DNA from 3 places in the Halomonas sp. H10-59 genome. Region 2 is predicted to be linked to each of the others. Evidence: predicted binding sites of a transcription regulator. Region 2 holds the regulator's gene; each other region holds the start of a gene.
The links. The regulator sigma-54, encoded in region 2, starts transcription at its own class of promoters, with help from an activator protein. The targets are predictions, from matches to a motif close to TGGCACNNNNNTTGCTNT.
Positions count from the first base shown of each region.

Region 1: NFG57_RS04290 (HAD-IIB family hydrolase) is a predicted target of sigma-54. The motif match lies at 2,522-2,539, and genes of this name have one in related genera.
Region 3: speB (agmatinase) is a predicted target of sigma-54. The motif match lies at 2,336-2,353, and genes of this name have one in related genera.

Region 1 is NZ_CP098828.1:932,166-937,224, forward strand. Features, by position in the region: gene NFG57_RS04280 (hypothetical protein) at 1-797, shown strand, start outside; gene glyA (serine hydroxymethyltransferase) at 1,016-2,281, shown strand; gene NFG57_RS04290 (HAD-IIB family hydrolase) at 2,577-3,527, shown strand; gene NFG57_RS04295 (glycosyl transferase) at 3,524-4,744, shown strand; gene dsbG (thiol:disulfide interchange protein DsbG) at 4,958-5,059, opposite strand, start outside.
Region 2 is NZ_CP098828.1:1,635,365-1,640,423, reverse strand. Features, by position in the region: gene lptA (lipopolysaccharide transport periplasmic protein LptA) at 1-182, shown strand, start outside; gene lptB (LPS export ABC transporter ATP-binding protein) at 182-907, shown strand; gene NFG57_RS07305 (RNA polymerase factor sigma-54) at 1,180-2,592, shown strand; gene raiA (ribosome-associated translation inhibitor RaiA) at 2,752-3,060, shown strand; gene ptsN (PTS IIA-like nitrogen regulatory protein PtsN) at 3,066-3,551, shown strand; gene rapZ (RNase adapter RapZ) at 3,605-4,486, shown strand; gene NFG57_RS07285 (HPr family phosphocarrier protein) at 4,489-4,758, shown strand; gene NFG57_RS07280 (hypothetical protein) at 4,810-5,059, shown strand, end outside.
Region 3 is NZ_CP098828.1:4,200,985-4,206,043, forward strand. Features, by position in the region: gene NFG57_RS18210 (DUF805 domain-containing protein) at 137-652, shown strand; gene NFG57_RS18215 (sigma 54-interacting transcriptional regulator) at 683-2,185, opposite strand; gene speB (agmatinase) at 2,417-3,367, shown strand; gene NFG57_RS18225 (YjiH family protein) at 3,460-4,845, shown strand; gene NFG57_RS18230 (HD domain-containing protein) at 4,859-5,059, shown strand, end outside.

The DNA.
Region 1 (5,059 bases), 700 kb from region 2:
GGGCCGGAACCTTCTCGCTGCCGTCACTCAGTCTGACCGGCCTCAAGGGGCTTGCGAGCGACGCGCCCACGGTGGACGCCCTCGAGCTCGAGGACCTGGAGATCGCCACCGATCGCCTGGTGGCAAGCCTTGAGCATCTGGTGGCCGACGGCGACATGAACGACGGCGAGTACAGCGGGCGCATGGACAACCTGACGGTGGATCTGGCCAGGATGATCGAGCTGGCGCCGGTGGACGAGCGCACCCAGCTACGCCTGGTCAGCAACGTGCTGACCGATGGCTCCGGACAGCTCACCCTGGACGCCGACATGGACGGTACCTGGGAGGCCAGCGGTGCCAATGGCCAGGTGGCCAGCCGTTTCGAGATGACCGCAGCCGATGCCTTCCGCCTCGGCTTCGACAGTGACCTGCCGGTAAACCTGCCCAAGGGCCAGGACCCTGCGGCCTACTTTGCCGGCCTCGAGGACTGGACCGAGCTGGACACCCAGGGCGGCGACGTCTCGCTCAGTCTCAGCGATCTGGGCGTGTTCGGGCGTATCGCACCGGTGGTGGCAGCGACCCAGGGGGTGTCCGAAGACGCCCTGCTCGAACAGCTCAGGACCCAGTCCGAAGGCTTCGGCATCATGATGGGACCGCAGATCGGCGCGGTGCTCACGGGGCTGGTGCAGATGATGGCCGGCGAGGCCAGCGAGATGTCGATCGACCTCAGCCTGCCACCCAGCCGACAGCTCCAGAAGCTGGCCCAGGACCCGCTGGGGCTGCCCCAGGCTCTGTCCATGGAAGTCACGATGGACTAGGGCTTGGCCGAAGGGTCGTGGCGCTCGCCGGCGTTTCGGGCTGAGCCTGGAAAAGAGCGCCCGGTGGGCCACGCTTCAGTCTGACTGAAGCCAAGATGAGAAATCATGCAGCAGCCCATGACGGTCTTTCATGTGAAAGCGGTCATGGGCTGCGCTATGATGGCGGCCCGCTTTTCGCGATTGCCCCTTGAATCCCCCGCTGCGAGGTTATGCCGCCGATGTTCAGCCGTGATATGCAGATTGCCGGTTTCGATGATGCCCTGTTCGATGCGATGCAGAAGGAAGTCGCCCGTCAGGAGGCTCACATCGAGCTGATTGCCTCCGAAAACTACGCCAGCCCCCGGGTGATGGAAGCCCAGGGTAGCCAGCTGACCAACAAGTACGCGGAAGGCTATCCCGGCAAGCGTTACTACGGTGGCTGCGAGTACGTCGACGTGGTCGAGCAGCTGGCCATCGACTATGCCAAGGAGCTGTTTGGCGCGAGCTACGCCAACGTCCAGCCGCACTCCGGCTCCCAGGCCAACGGCGCGGTCTTCCAGGCCCTGGTCAAGCCCGGTGACACCGTGCTGGGCATGAGCCTCGACGCCGGCGGTCACCTGACCCACGGCGCCCGCCCGAACTTCTCTGGCAAGCACTACAATGCCGTGCAGTACGGCATCGACGAGTCCGGCCGCATCGACTACGACGAGGTGGCCCGCCTGGCCCGCGAGCACCAGCCGAAGATGATCATCGCCGGTTTCTCCGCCTACTCCCAGGTCATCGATTGGGCACGCTTCCGCGAGATCGCCGACGAGGTGGGTGCCTTCCTGCTGGTGGACATGGCCCACGTGGCCGGCCTGGTTGCCGCCGGTGTCTATCCGAATCCGCTGCCCCACGCCCATGTGGTCACCACCACCACCCACAAGACCCTGCGCGGTCCGCGTGGTGGCCTGATCCTGTCCGCCGAGAACGACGCCGACATCGAGAAGAAGCTGCAGTCTGCGGTCTTCCCCGGTGGCCAGGGCGGCCCGCTCGAGCACGTCATCGCGGCCAAGGCGATCTGCTTCAAGGAGGCCATGGCGCCCGAGTTCAAGACCTACCAGCAGCAGGTGGTCAAGAACGCCCAGACCATGGCCAAGGTATTTATCGAGCGTGGCTACGACGTGGTCTCCGGCGGCACCGAGGATCACCTCTTCCTGCTGTCGCTGATCAAGCAGGGCCTGACCGGCAAGGACGCGGACGCCGCCCTGGGTCGTGCCCACATCACCGTCAACAAGAACGCCGTGCCCGGTGATCCGCAGAGCCCCTTCGTGACTTCTGGCCTGCGTATCGGCACCCCGGCGGTCACCACCCGTGGTTTCGGCGAGAGCGAGTGCGGTAATCTGGCTGGCTGGATCTGCGACATCCTCGACGTCATGGCCAAGGGCGAGTCCACCGAGGTCATCGAGGCCGAGGTCAAGGCCAAGGTGGAAGACGTCTGCACCCGCCTGCCGGTCTACGGCTGAGTGCCCGGCGGGATGACCCGCCGCTCAGGCCACCAATGACACCCCCGAGAGCCCCGCTCTCGGGGGTGTCGTCGTTCTGGGGCTGTGTGCTTGCAGCGGGGCGTCGGCAGTCGATGCACCATTGTGGTGCCTTATCCTGCACCGGACACGGCCGCGCCCGCCCCGGACCTGACGGGGCCTCGTTGCGCTGACGTCTACCTTCCCGTCATCTGCTTGTTTTCCCGTTGCTCTGTTGAGCGCTGGCGCAGCCCTTGCTTTGCATCTCGGTGAACCCTTTTGATGCGAAGGTCCCACCATGCACGCCAGCACGACTCCCCGAATCGGTGCCTTCGACGGGCCCAGGCTGCTGTTCACCGACCTGGATGGCTCGCTGCTCGACCACCATGACTACGGCTGGAAGCCCGCCGAGCCCTGGCTCGATGCCCTGCGTGAGGCCGGCGTTGCGGCGATCCCGGTGACCAGCAAGACCCGCAGTGAACTGCTCGGGCTGCGCCAGCAGCTCGGCCTCGCCGATCGCCCCTTTATCGCCGAGAACGGCGCGGTGATTGCGCTGCCCCCCAGCTGGTGTCACGCCCGACGTGAGGGACAGCCGGGCCCGGATGGCCTGGTGATCCGCACCCTCGGGGTGGATATCGGGCTGATTCGCCGGCGGGTGGCGATCTGGCGTGAGCGGCTGTCCGCGCGCTTTCTGACCATGAGCGAGATGGCGCTGGAGGACGTGGTGGCCTTCACCGGTCTGGATGAACAGGAGGCTCGCCTGGCACGCCTGCGCGAGGGCAGCGAGCCGCTGTTGTGGGAAGACGACGAAGCGCTGCTGCAGCGCTTTCGCGAGGGCCTGGCCAGTGACGGCCTGCGCATGACGAGGGGCGGGCGCTTCTGGCACGTGCTCGGCGACACCGACAAGGGCCAGGCGGTGCAATGGCTGTGCGCCCGCTTCGAGGCGCTCAAGGGCCGACGCCCCGAGACCCTGTCGCTGGGCGATGGCCCCAACGATGTCGCCATGCTCGAGGCCACCGATGCGGCGGTGGTGATTCGTGCCCGCCATGGCCTCGACGTGTCCCCGTGCCAGCCGCGCTTGTATCGCAGCGAGGCGCTGGGCCCCAGGGGCTGGGCCGAGGGGGTTGCGCACTTCTGGGGAGAGCAGGACGCGGCGGAGCCTGCCAGCAGCGCTGAGGCCGGCAGCGTAGATGCCGGCGGCGCCGACGACAAGGATCATCACAAGCTGGGCGAGGAGGGTGAGGCATGAGCGATTTCCACCAGAACGGCATCATCACCGACTTTCACAACCTGACCCGGCGCAAGGTCGAAGACCTGGAGGCGGATCTGGAGCGCTTCGGCCGCCAGCGCCCGCTCGGGCTGATCCTGCCGTCATTGTACTCGGAGCTGGAAGGACCGGCGCTGGACGCCATCGTCGAGTCCCTGGCCCAGGCGAGCTATCTGTCGGAGATCGTGATCGGCCTCGATCGTGCCGACCGGGACCAGTTTCTGCGGGCACGCGAGTTCTTTTCGCGCCTGCCCCAGCACCATCGCATCCTGTGGAATGACGGCCCGCGCCTGAGCGAGCTGGACGCGCAGCTGGCCGAGGAAGGCCTGGCGCCACAGCAGCCGGGCAAGGGCCGCAATGTGTGGTTCTGTGCGGGCTATGTGCAGGCATCCGGGCGCACCGCCGCGGTGGGGCTGCATGACTGCGATATCCTGACCTACGACCGCGGCCTGCTGGCACGGCTGATGTATCCGGTGGCCCACCCACGCTTCAACTACGCCTTCTGCAAGGGCTACTACCCGCGTATCGCCGAGGGCAAGCTCAACGGCCGGGTCTCCCGGCTGATGGTGACCCCGCTGCTGCGGGCGCTAAAGATCATGCACGGGCCCTTGCCTTACCTGGACTACCTGGACAGCTATCGCTACCCGCTGTCGGGGGAGTTCTCGATGCGTACCGAGGTGCTGGACAACATCCGTATCCCCGCCGACTGGGGGCTGGAGATCGGGGTGCTGTCCGAGGTCCACCGCGACCACTCCACCAATCGGCTGTGTCAGGTGGATATCGCCGACGTCTACGACCACAAGCATCAACCGGTGTCCGCCGATGACGCGGCCACCGGGCTCAACCGCATGAGCCTGGATATTGCCAAGGCGCTCTATCGCAAGCTGGCCACCCAGGGTGTGGGTTTCTCGTCGGAAGGCTTTCGTACCCTCAAGGCCACCTACTATCGCCTGGCCCTCGACCTGATCGAGGCCTACGACCACGACGCCACCATGAACGGGCTGAGCCTGGACCGTCATGCCGAGGAGCAGGCGGTGGAGCTGTTTGCCGCCAATCTGATCGAGGCCGGCAACGCCTTTCTCGACAACCCCAGGGAGAAGCCCTTTATCCCCAGCTGGAACCGTGTGCGGGCGGCCTTGCCGGACCTGCCCGAACAACTTTACAGCGCGGTGGAGGCCGATAACGCCGGGGACGTCTAAGGCTTTAACGAAAAGTGCCTGCGCTCGGTAATACGGCGTTAAAAATCGGTTCAAAATGCTCATTTACACCACGTAAACTGCGCTTTCTCACCGATTTTTGCCTTGTCTAACCATCGCTCGTCGACTTTTCGTTTAAAGCCTAAATCGCGCTGGCACCAGGCCCCACCCGGGTCCTTATGCCAGCGCCTAATGCCAGCGCCTTGATAAACCCTGTCAGTCGGGCTCCGGCCCCATGATGGTATGGAACAGTTCTTCGCTGGGCAGGCCTTGGCTCATCTCGAGCTTGCCATCGTTGCGATAGACGATGCCCGGGGT
Region 2 (5,059 bases):
CCGAACGCCGCATGGAGCTGATCGACCAGGCTGAGCTGCACAAGGCCAATGACACCTTCGACGGTGCCTATCTGGAGTACTTCCTCGATCGCCGCGTGGTCCAGGCCCGCTCCAGCGCCCAGGGCGTCCAGGGCGAGCAGCGCATTCGCATGACCCTCGAGCCGGAAAGCCAAGGAAACTGATGAAGACTCTCCACGCTCGCCATCTGGCCAAGAGCTACAAGAAGCGTCGCGTCGTCCAGGACATCAGCCTGTCGATCGAGCAGGGCAGCATCGTCGGTCTGCTGGGCCCCAACGGGGCCGGCAAGACCACCTCCTTCTACATGATCGTCGGCCTGGTCAGAGCCGACGCCGGCAGCATCAGCATCGATGATCGGGACCTGAGCCGCGCGGCCATGCACCAGCGCGCGCTGGCCGGTATCGGCTACCTGCCTCAGGAGGCTTCGATCTTTCGCAAGCTGTCGGTGGCCGACAACATCATGGCGATCCTCGAGACCCGCAAGGACCTCGACCGCGAGGGCCGAGAAGCACGTCTCGAGCAACTCCTCGAGGATTTCCACGTCAGCCATATTCGCGACAACGCCGGCATGAGCCTGTCCGGCGGGGAGCGGCGCCGGGTCGAGATCGCTCGCGCCCTGGCCACCGAGCCGGCCTTTATCCTCCTCGATGAACCCTTCGCCGGGGTCGACCCGATCTCGGTGGGCGAGATCAAGTCCATCATTCGTCAACTCAAGGCCCGCGATATCGGCGTCCTGATCACCGATCACAACGTGCGCGAGACCCTCGATATCTGCGATCGTGCCTACATCGTCGGCGACGGCCAGATCATCGCCGAGGGCAGCGCCGAGTCCATCCTCGCCAACCAGCGCGTCAAGGAGGTCTACCTGGGCGAGAACTTCCGCCTCTAGGCCGCAGGGCCGCCCGACAGCCGCAGTCGCATCAAGCGGCCGCAACACTTGCCAGCATCAGCATCCAACCGCCGGCCCCGAAAGGGTCGGCCTCACCTTGCACACAGGGGCCCCCCCTCGAAAGAACCACCTCCCCCCCTACCAAGTTGTTCCACATCGACCTTTTCACTCCCTCCCACAGGTCAAAAAACACCAACTTGGCAAGATGCTTGCATGTCTGATGACTCGTCGTTAGGGTAAAGCCTTTCGACAACACTGGTGGATCCCGACCCATGGCCCTCAAGGCGTCACTGCAGCTGCGCATCGGTACCCAGCTGACCATGACCCCGCAACTGCAACAGGCGATCGGCCTGCTGCAGCTTTCGACCCTGGACCTGCGCCAGGAGGTCCAGCAGGCGCTGGAGGCCAACCCCATGCTCGAACTCGAGGACGAGTTCGGCGAACAGCAGACCAGGGAAGCCGTGGAAGATGACTGGGCGGATCAGATTCCCTCGGAACTCAGTGTGGACAGCGACTGGTCCGACACCTACCAGGACCTGGGCACCACCCCCGCCGGCAGTGGCGAGGCGCCGGATTTCGAGCGCCAGGCAAGCTCCCAGTCACTGCACAGCCACCTGAGCTGGCAACTGGCGATGCTCGACGTCAGCGACCAGGAACGCCTGATCGCCGAGAGCCTGCTCGACGCGGTCAACGCCGACGGCTATCTCGAGCAGACACTGGATGACATCGCCCAGGGGCTCGAGCAAGACGGTCGTCGCCCCCCTCCCCTCGCCGAGGTGGAGGCGGTGCTGGTTCGGCTGCAACAGTTCGAACCGACCGGAGTGTTCGCCCGCGACCTGCGCGAATGTCTGATGCTGCAACTGGATAGCCTGCCTCGCGATACCGTCCTGCTGCCCCAGGCCGGACGACTGGTAAGACAGTTTCTCGAGGCGCTTGCCAGCGGCGACCGACGTCTGCTGAAGCGCCGACTAGGACTCGATGACGACCAACTCGACAGCGTCATCGAGCTGATCCGAAGCCTCGACCCACGTCCCGGCAGCCAATTCGGTGACAGCGATAACGACTACGTCATTCCCGACCTGGTGGTACGCCACACCGAAGAGGGCTGGCGCGTTGAACTCAATCCGGATGCAATGCCCCGACTGCGCATCCAGCCCGACTACGCTGCGCTGATTCGGCGCGCGGACAAGAGCCAGGACAACCAGTTCCTCAAGGACCACCTGCAGGAGGCGCGCTGGCTGATCAAGAGTCTGTCCAGCCGCAACGACACCTTGCTGAAGGTCGGCCGGGAAATCATGGTGCGTCAGATCGACTTCCTCGAGCAGGGAGAAGCGGCCATGAAACCGTTGGTGCTGGCCGATATCGCAGACAAGGTGGAGATGCACGAGTCCACCATCTCCCGCGTGACCACCCAGAAGTTCGTGCACACGCCTCGCGGCGTGTTCGAGTTGAAGTATTTTTTCTCGAGCCAGGTCGGCCAGGATGGCGACGCCCATTCCAGTACCGCCATCCGCGCCATGATCAAATCGTTGATTCAAAAGGAACCTGCCCGCAAACCTCTGTCGGACAGCAAACTGGTGGAATTGCTGGCGGAAGACGGCGTCAATGTCGCCAGACGCACCGTGGCAAAGTACCGGGAAGCCATGAATATTCCGTCTTCCAGCGAGCGCAAGCGCCTGCGCTGAGGCCTTGCGCTGCGGCGTCGCTAGCCTAGTTATCGGGAAAGCGCAAGCACTTGAAATTTCGCATGACATCTGCGTCTTTCTGCGTAGCGTCGAGGGGGTTTGCAGGATCGGAAAAAGGGTTACAATCAAGCCACCACCCGAAAGAGCAAGGAGCCTGTCATGCAAGTCAACATCACCGGCCACCACGTCGAATTGACCGATCCCCTGCGTGACTACGTACAAGAGAAGCTCACCCGTGTGGAGCGCCACTACGACAACATCACCAACGTCCAGGTGACCCTCTCGGTGGAAAAGGAACGCCAGCTGGCCGCCTGCACTCTTCACGCCGCCGGTGCCGACCTGCATGCCGAAGCGCAGGACGGCGACATGTATGCTGCTATCGACGCCCTTGCCGACAAGCTGGACCGCCAGCTGGTCAAGCACAAGGAAAAATCCCAAGCCCGCGCCCAAGGCGCCGGAATTCGCTGACTCTCATGACATTGGAAGCCATTCTCCCTCCCGAGCGCACATTGTTCGATGTCCCGGGAGGCAGCAAGAAGAGGGTGCTGGAGTTTTTCAGCACCTTCATTGCGCAGAACACCCCGAGCCTGGACAGCCAGGAGGTCTTCAGTCGGCTGATCGGACGTGAGCGCCTGGGCAGTACCGGCATCGGCAATGGCGTCGCCATTCCGCATGCCCGCAACCCCCACTGCAAGGCGCCCATCTCCGGCTTCCTCAAACTCGCGGAACCTGTCGACTTCGATGCCATCGATGGTGAGCCCGTCGATCTGGTGTTCGTGCTGCTGGTACCGGAAGAGGCCGACGACGCCCATCTCGCCCTGCTCGGCCAGGTCGCCGGCGTCATGAACGACGCCGACACACGTCACCGTCTGCGCCACGCCAGCTCCCAGCGCGAGCTTCACGAGCGCCTGCAGGAAGCCATCCGCCAACAGGCGCCGGGGGACGACACTCCCTCCTGATCGCGGCCTTGCCTAGGCCATCAGCAATGGACGCCTGCCCAAGGAGACAGGACATGCAGCTCGTGATCATCAGTGGTCGCTCCGGCTCGGGAAAGTCCGTGGCCCTTCAGGCCCTGGAGGACCTGGGGTTCTACGCCATCGACAACCTTCCCGCGACCTTGCTGGGCGCCCTGGTGGACGAGCTGGAAAACGGTCATTCCCGCCGTATCGCCGTCAGCGTCGACGCCCGCAACCTGCCTGAGGCGCTGGAACGCTTCCCCGCCCAGCTGGCGTCCCTCAAGCAGAGTCCGATCGACTGCCAGGTGGTCTACCTGACCAGTGATGCGCGAATTCTGCTCGAGCGCTATTCCCACACGCGGCGCCGTCACCCCCTGACCCGTGATAGCGACATGACCCTGGCGGAAGCCATCGAGTCCGAGCAGAAGGCCCTTTCGGGTATTCGAGACCTGGCCGATCTGGTCATCGACAGCTCTCGCCTGTCGGTGCACGAACTGCGTTCGCGCATCGCCGAACAGGTCGCCGACCACCGCAGCGGCCAGTTGAGCCTGACCGTGGAGTCCTTCGGCTTCAAGCGTGGCGTGCCGCCGGATGCAGACATCGTGTTCGATGCCCGCTGTCTGCCCAACCCCTACTGGGAACCATCGCTGCGTGATGCCAATGGCTGCGATCCCAGCGTCATCGACTTCCTCGAACGCTATCAGGACGTCGCCGACATGAAGCGCGACATCCTCGGCTGGGTGCGCACCTGGCTACCGCGCTATCAGCAAAGCCAGCGCAGCTACCTCACCGTGGCGGTGGGCTGCACCGGAGGACAGCATCGTTCGGTCTACCTGGCCGAGGGAATCGCCTCGGCCCTGGCCGACCAGCATCCCCGCGTCCGTCTACGCCACCGCGAACTCGGCCAGCAACGCCGACTGGACAGCGGAGGACTCTAGGCGTGGCCCGACGCACCCTGACCCTGACCAATCGTCGCGGCCTGCATGCACGCGCCGCGACTCGCCTGGTTACCTGCTGCCAACCCTTTGACGCCACCGTCACCGTCCACCATGGCAGCCGCTCGGGTGACGCCGCCAACATCATGTCGCTGCTGATGCTGGCCGCCCCCTGCGGAACGGAACTGACCCTGGAGGCCGAAGGCAAGGACGCGGACGCGGTGCTGGACGCTCTGGAGGCACTGTTCGACGCACGCTTCGACGAAGACGCCTGACGTCTTCCCTCTCCTTGTTTTGACCGCCACCCCCTGCCTGCCAAGGACGCCATGCAACTGATCCAGACCGGCAAGTACACCGAGGTCCACTACGATCCGGACCAGGACGCCTTCATCAAGACCTTCACGCCCAAGACCAGCGATCGCTGGCGCTACCGCCTGGGCATCCGGCGCTACCCCGGCCACAATTTTCGCTATGTCGCCGGCCGACTGGAGCGACTGGGTATCGCCACACCGAAAATCCTGTCGGCAGAGCGCTATCGCCTGGTCACCGCCAACGTGCACGGCATCGCGCTTAAAA
Region 3 (5,059 bases), 2.2 Mb from region 2:
ACTAGAAACTACGTGATCGCCTATCTAGACCAAGGGAGAAAATGGGTAGGATTCAAGTCGGAAGGACGCAGCTTATCGAACCAGTCTCCCTCAACTGCACACCGGCATCACGCTGGATCTACAGGACGAGATACCGATGCATCGCCCTACTGCTCCCGGATTTCACGACCCTGTCGCCCCCGGTCACTCATCGCCCCAGGCCTTCGAGCTCAGGCGAGTGTTGCCGGGCTACTGGTTCGACAGCCTGGCGGGGCGCGAGAGTCGTCTCGACTTCTGTCTCAACGCTACCCTGGCGCTATCGTTCTACTATGCCGCCCTGTGGGCGACCACCATCACCGCCCCCGCCCTCGAGGACGCATTGACGATCAAGGCAGGCCTGCTGGGGATCTGGTGGGTTGTCATCAGCCTTCAGCCTTTGGTGCTCCACGGCACTCGTCGCCTGCACGACCTGGGCCAGGCGGGCTTGTGGAGCCTGATGCTGCTGGTCCCCGGCGCCAACCTGCTGCTGACGGTGGTACTCGCCATGCAGCCCGGGGAGTCCAGCGACACCGAGCACGACGAACAGGGCTCCACCAGCGGTGCGGTATTGGTGTTGAAGCCACTGCTGATCCTGGCCACCTGGGTCGGGTTCTTTTACGTCTTCCGTCAGTAAGTGCCGCAGAGCTCGGCCCTTCATCACCAGTCACCCGATCCGCAACCCATGCTGCTTGAGCTTGCGCACCACGCTTGGCTGGCTGATGCCCAGCTGTTCGGCGATGGCGTAGGTGGTGGGAAGGGTACGGCAGCAGTCGGCAAGGATCTCACGCTCGCGCCGGGCCAGGGCGGCCTTCAGGCCCTCGCCCCGGGCAAGCGGCAGCTCGGGTCGCGCTGCACCTGGTGCGGATAGTGTCGCGGGTGAAGTAGCGCCATCAGCCAGCGCAGCGGAGGCTCCGGTGACAGACGCCGCCGTCTGCTGCGCTTCACGCTGCTGCGAGCCGAGCGGCCCTAACGAGGCCCCCGTGGGCGGCACCAGCAGATCGCCCTGGATGACATCGTCACTGGATAACCAGGCCCTTTCCAGGGTGTTTTCCAACTCACGCACATTGCCCGGCCAATCCCAGCCCATCAGTGCCTGCCACACGTCTCGCGCCAGCATCTTGTCGCGTCCATAACGCCGATTGAGGCGCTTTAGCTGGCGCTCGACCAGGCCGGGAATATCCTCGCGGCGCTCGCGCAGGGGCGGCAGGGTGACCGGAATCACGTTCAGCCGGTAGTACAGATCCAGGCGAAACAGGCCCTGCTCGACCCGTGCCGACAGGTCCTGATTGGTGGCCACCACCAGGCGAAAGTCGACCCGTCGCGGGGCCCTGTCCCCAAGCCGCGTAATACTGCCGTCCTGGATGGTCTTGAGCAGCTTGGTCTGCACCGCCAGGGGCAACTCGCCGATCTCGTCGAGAAACAGGGTGCCGCCCTCGGCCTGCTCGATCAGCCCCTTGCGGCCCCCCGGCGCGGCGCCGGAAAACGCGCCCTTTTCATGGCCGAACATCTCCGATTCGAACAGGCTTTCAGGGATGGCGGCGCAGTTGACGTCGATAAAGGGGCCATCGCGGCGAGAACTCCAACGGTGCAGCTGGCGGGCGAAAGCGGTCTTGCCCACCCCGGACTCGCCCAGCATCAAGACCGTGGCGTCGGTGGGCGCGACCCGCTTGAGCAGCAGCGCCACCTCGCGCATCAGCTGGCTTTTCACCTCCAGGTCATCGAGCTCGGCCTCGAGTGCTTCGCTGTCGCTCTCCAGCGCATGGCCCCGGCGCAAGTGCTCGCTGAAGCGGCGCTGCAACAGCGCGTACTCCTGCTGCAGCAGCTGCAGATCGGTCAAGTCCATGGAGCGGCTGACCACCGCCACCAGCCGCTCACCCTCGAATACCGGATGGGCCTGGGCGATGACCCTGCGTCCGGTGCCGGTGCGCTGGACCAGCTGGGCCGGCCGCCCGCTGCGAATGACTTCCAGGCTGACCGACGGGGTCAGCACGCCATCGGCCTCGAGCCGCTGCACGCTGGTGGCGCAGAGCTCTTCGCAGGACATGCCGTAGACCGCCGCCGCCCCGGGACTGACGTCGCGGATACGACCATCCGGCGCGACGATGAAGAAGTGGTCGTGGGCGGTGTCGATGATGGTCTTGAGAATCTTGGTGTCGTCGTCGCTCATCCAGCGATCCATAAATGCATCATTGATTCAGAAGTGTATCACGATGCGTCGGGATCGCGATTCACTTCTGGATCACGTCTATCACCACAGCAGACCTTCCCTTGGAATCCCTGCACCTCTATTACATCTTTAGTATAAATGCTTAAAAGATGGCACGACGTCTGCATCACCCATAACAACCGTCAGGCCCAGGGCCGCGACCGTCCCCATCCACGATGCCAGGAGTTCCCTGTGAGCGACTTCAATCAACCTCTCGGCGGCAACGAGATGCCGCGCTTCGGTGGCCCTGCCACCATGATGCGTCTGCCCACCCAGACCAGCGCCGAGGGTCTGGACGCCGCCTTTATCGGCATTCCCATGGACATCGGCACCTCCAACCGCCCGGGCACCCGACTGGGGCCGCGCCAGATCCGCGACGAATCGCGCATGCTGCGCCCCTACAATATGGCCACCCGTGCTGCACCCTTCGACAGCCTGCAGGTGGCGGACATCGGCGACGTGCCGATCAACACCTTCAACCTGCCGAAGAACCTGGACATCATCAGCCGCTTCTACGACGACGTCCTGTCCCACGACTGCGTGCCGCTGACCCTGGGCGGTGACCACACCCTTACCTGGCCGATCCTGCGCGCCATCGCCAAGAAGCATGGCCCGGTCGGGCTGATCCATATCGACGCCCACGCCGACGTCAACGAGCACATGTTCGGTGAAGAGGTGGCCCACGGCTGCCCGTTCCGCCGTGCCCAGGAAGAAGGGCTGCTGGACGCCAACCGGGTCGTCCAGATCGGCCTGCGCGGCACCGGCTACGCCGCCGAGGACTTCGACTGGTGTCGCCAGCAGGGCTTCCGCGTGGTCCAGGCCGAACAGTGCTGGCACAAGTCTCTCGAGCCGCTGATGGCCGAGGTGCGCGAGCAGATGGGCGATGGCCCGGTGTACATCTCGTTCGACATCGATGGCCTGGACCCGTCGGTGGCGCCCGGCACCGGCACGGTGGAAATGGGCGGCCTGACCTCGGCCCAGGGCCTGGAGATCGTGCGCGGCGCCCAGGGGCTCAATATCGTCGGCGGCGACCTGGTCGAAGTCTCCCCGCCCTACGACCCCAGCGGCAACACCGCCCTGATGGGCGCCACCCTGCTCTATGAAATGCTGTGCGTGCTCCCCGGAGTCGCGCGCCGCGACTGAATCCTCACAGGGCCAGGGAGTGGCCCTGGCGACAGCCAACGAGGCGCCCGCGTCAGGGCGCCGACCATTACAACAGCAAAGAGTGATCGCCCATGTCCTCCCACCTGCATTCTGCCGACAAGATCACGACCGACGGGGGCAAGCTAAGCACCCATGGTCTGATCAAGTTCCTCGTCCCGTCGTTGATCGGCATCCTGCTGTTCCTGGTGCCCTTCTCGGTCGGTGACACCATCAACATCGGCATGGGTCTGGCCGCCGACTGGCTCAAGGCCACCCTCGGCGACGCCCTGCCCGCCATCGCCACCGTAGTGCTCACCCTGTCCATCGTGCTGACCCTGGTGGTCAAGCTGACCAAACCAGGCTGGGCCCGCCAGGGCGCGATGAAGGAGCTGTTCGACATCGCCCCGCTGTGGGTGGTGATGCGCGCCCTCGGCGCCGCCTTCGCGCTGATGACCTACTTCCAGGTCGGCCCGGAGATGGTCACCGCCTCCTTCACCGGCGGGGTGATGCTCAATGACCTGGCGCCGGTGCTGCTGACCTTCTTCTTCTTCGCCGCCATCCTGCTGCCCTTCCTGGTGGACTTCGGCTTCATGGAGTTCATCGGCTCCATGGTGCGCACGCCCTTTCGCAAGATCTTCGGGCTGCCCGGGCGCAGCGCCATCGACGCCACCGCCTCCTGGATGGGCTCCGGCACCGTCGGCGTACTGATCACCACCCAGCAGTACGAGCAGGGCTTCTACAACGCCCGCGAGGCCTCGGCCATCGCCACCAACTTCTCGATCGTGTCGATCGCCTTCGCCCTGCTGGTGACCAGCTTCATCGGCATCAACCACCTGTTCGTGCCGTTCTACCTGACCGTGGTGGTCGCCGGCCTGGTCGCCGCTGTCATCGTGCCGCGCCTGCCGCCGCTGTCACGCAAGTCCAACACCTACTACGAGCCGGTGGGCTGCCAGATCCAGGAAGAAAACACCGGCAACCAGAGCCTGTTGCGCTACAGCCTGGGCATCGCCGTGGCCCGCGCCGAGACCGCCCCGGGCCCGCTCAAGCTCGCCCGCCTGGCACTGTTCAACGTCGCCGACATCTTCTTCGGGCTGCTGCCGCTGGTCATCGCCATCGGTACCGTGGCGCTGGTACTGGCCGAGTTCACTCCGCTGTTCACCTGGCTGTCCATGCCGATGGTGCCGGTGCTCGAGTGGATGGGTCTGCCCGAGGCCGAGGCCGCCGCGCCGGCGACCCTGGTGGGTTTCGCCGACATGTTCCTGCCGGCGGTACTGGCCAGCGATATCGAGAGCGAACTGACCCGCTTCGTCATCGCCTGTCTGTCACTGACCCAGTTGATCTACATGTCAGAGATCGGCGCCCTGCTGCTGAAGTCACGGATCCCGCTCAAGCTGTGGGAACTGGTGGTGATCTTCCTGCTGCGCACCGCCATCACTCTGCCCATCATCGTGGTCATGGCCCACTGGCTGGTGGGTTGATCGGGAGGCCGACATGACAGACCCAAACGATGCTCACGCCGCCGGCAAGGCGGCCTTCACCCGCATCGACCAAAGCACGGCAGAAGACTGGGCGGTGATCGCCGCCCACGACGCCGACTACCTGGCCGGCCTCGCCGACAGCGTACTGGATACCCTCGCCCGGCTGGGCGAGGGCCACCAGCCCTACCAGATCACCCGGCTGGAGCACTGTCTG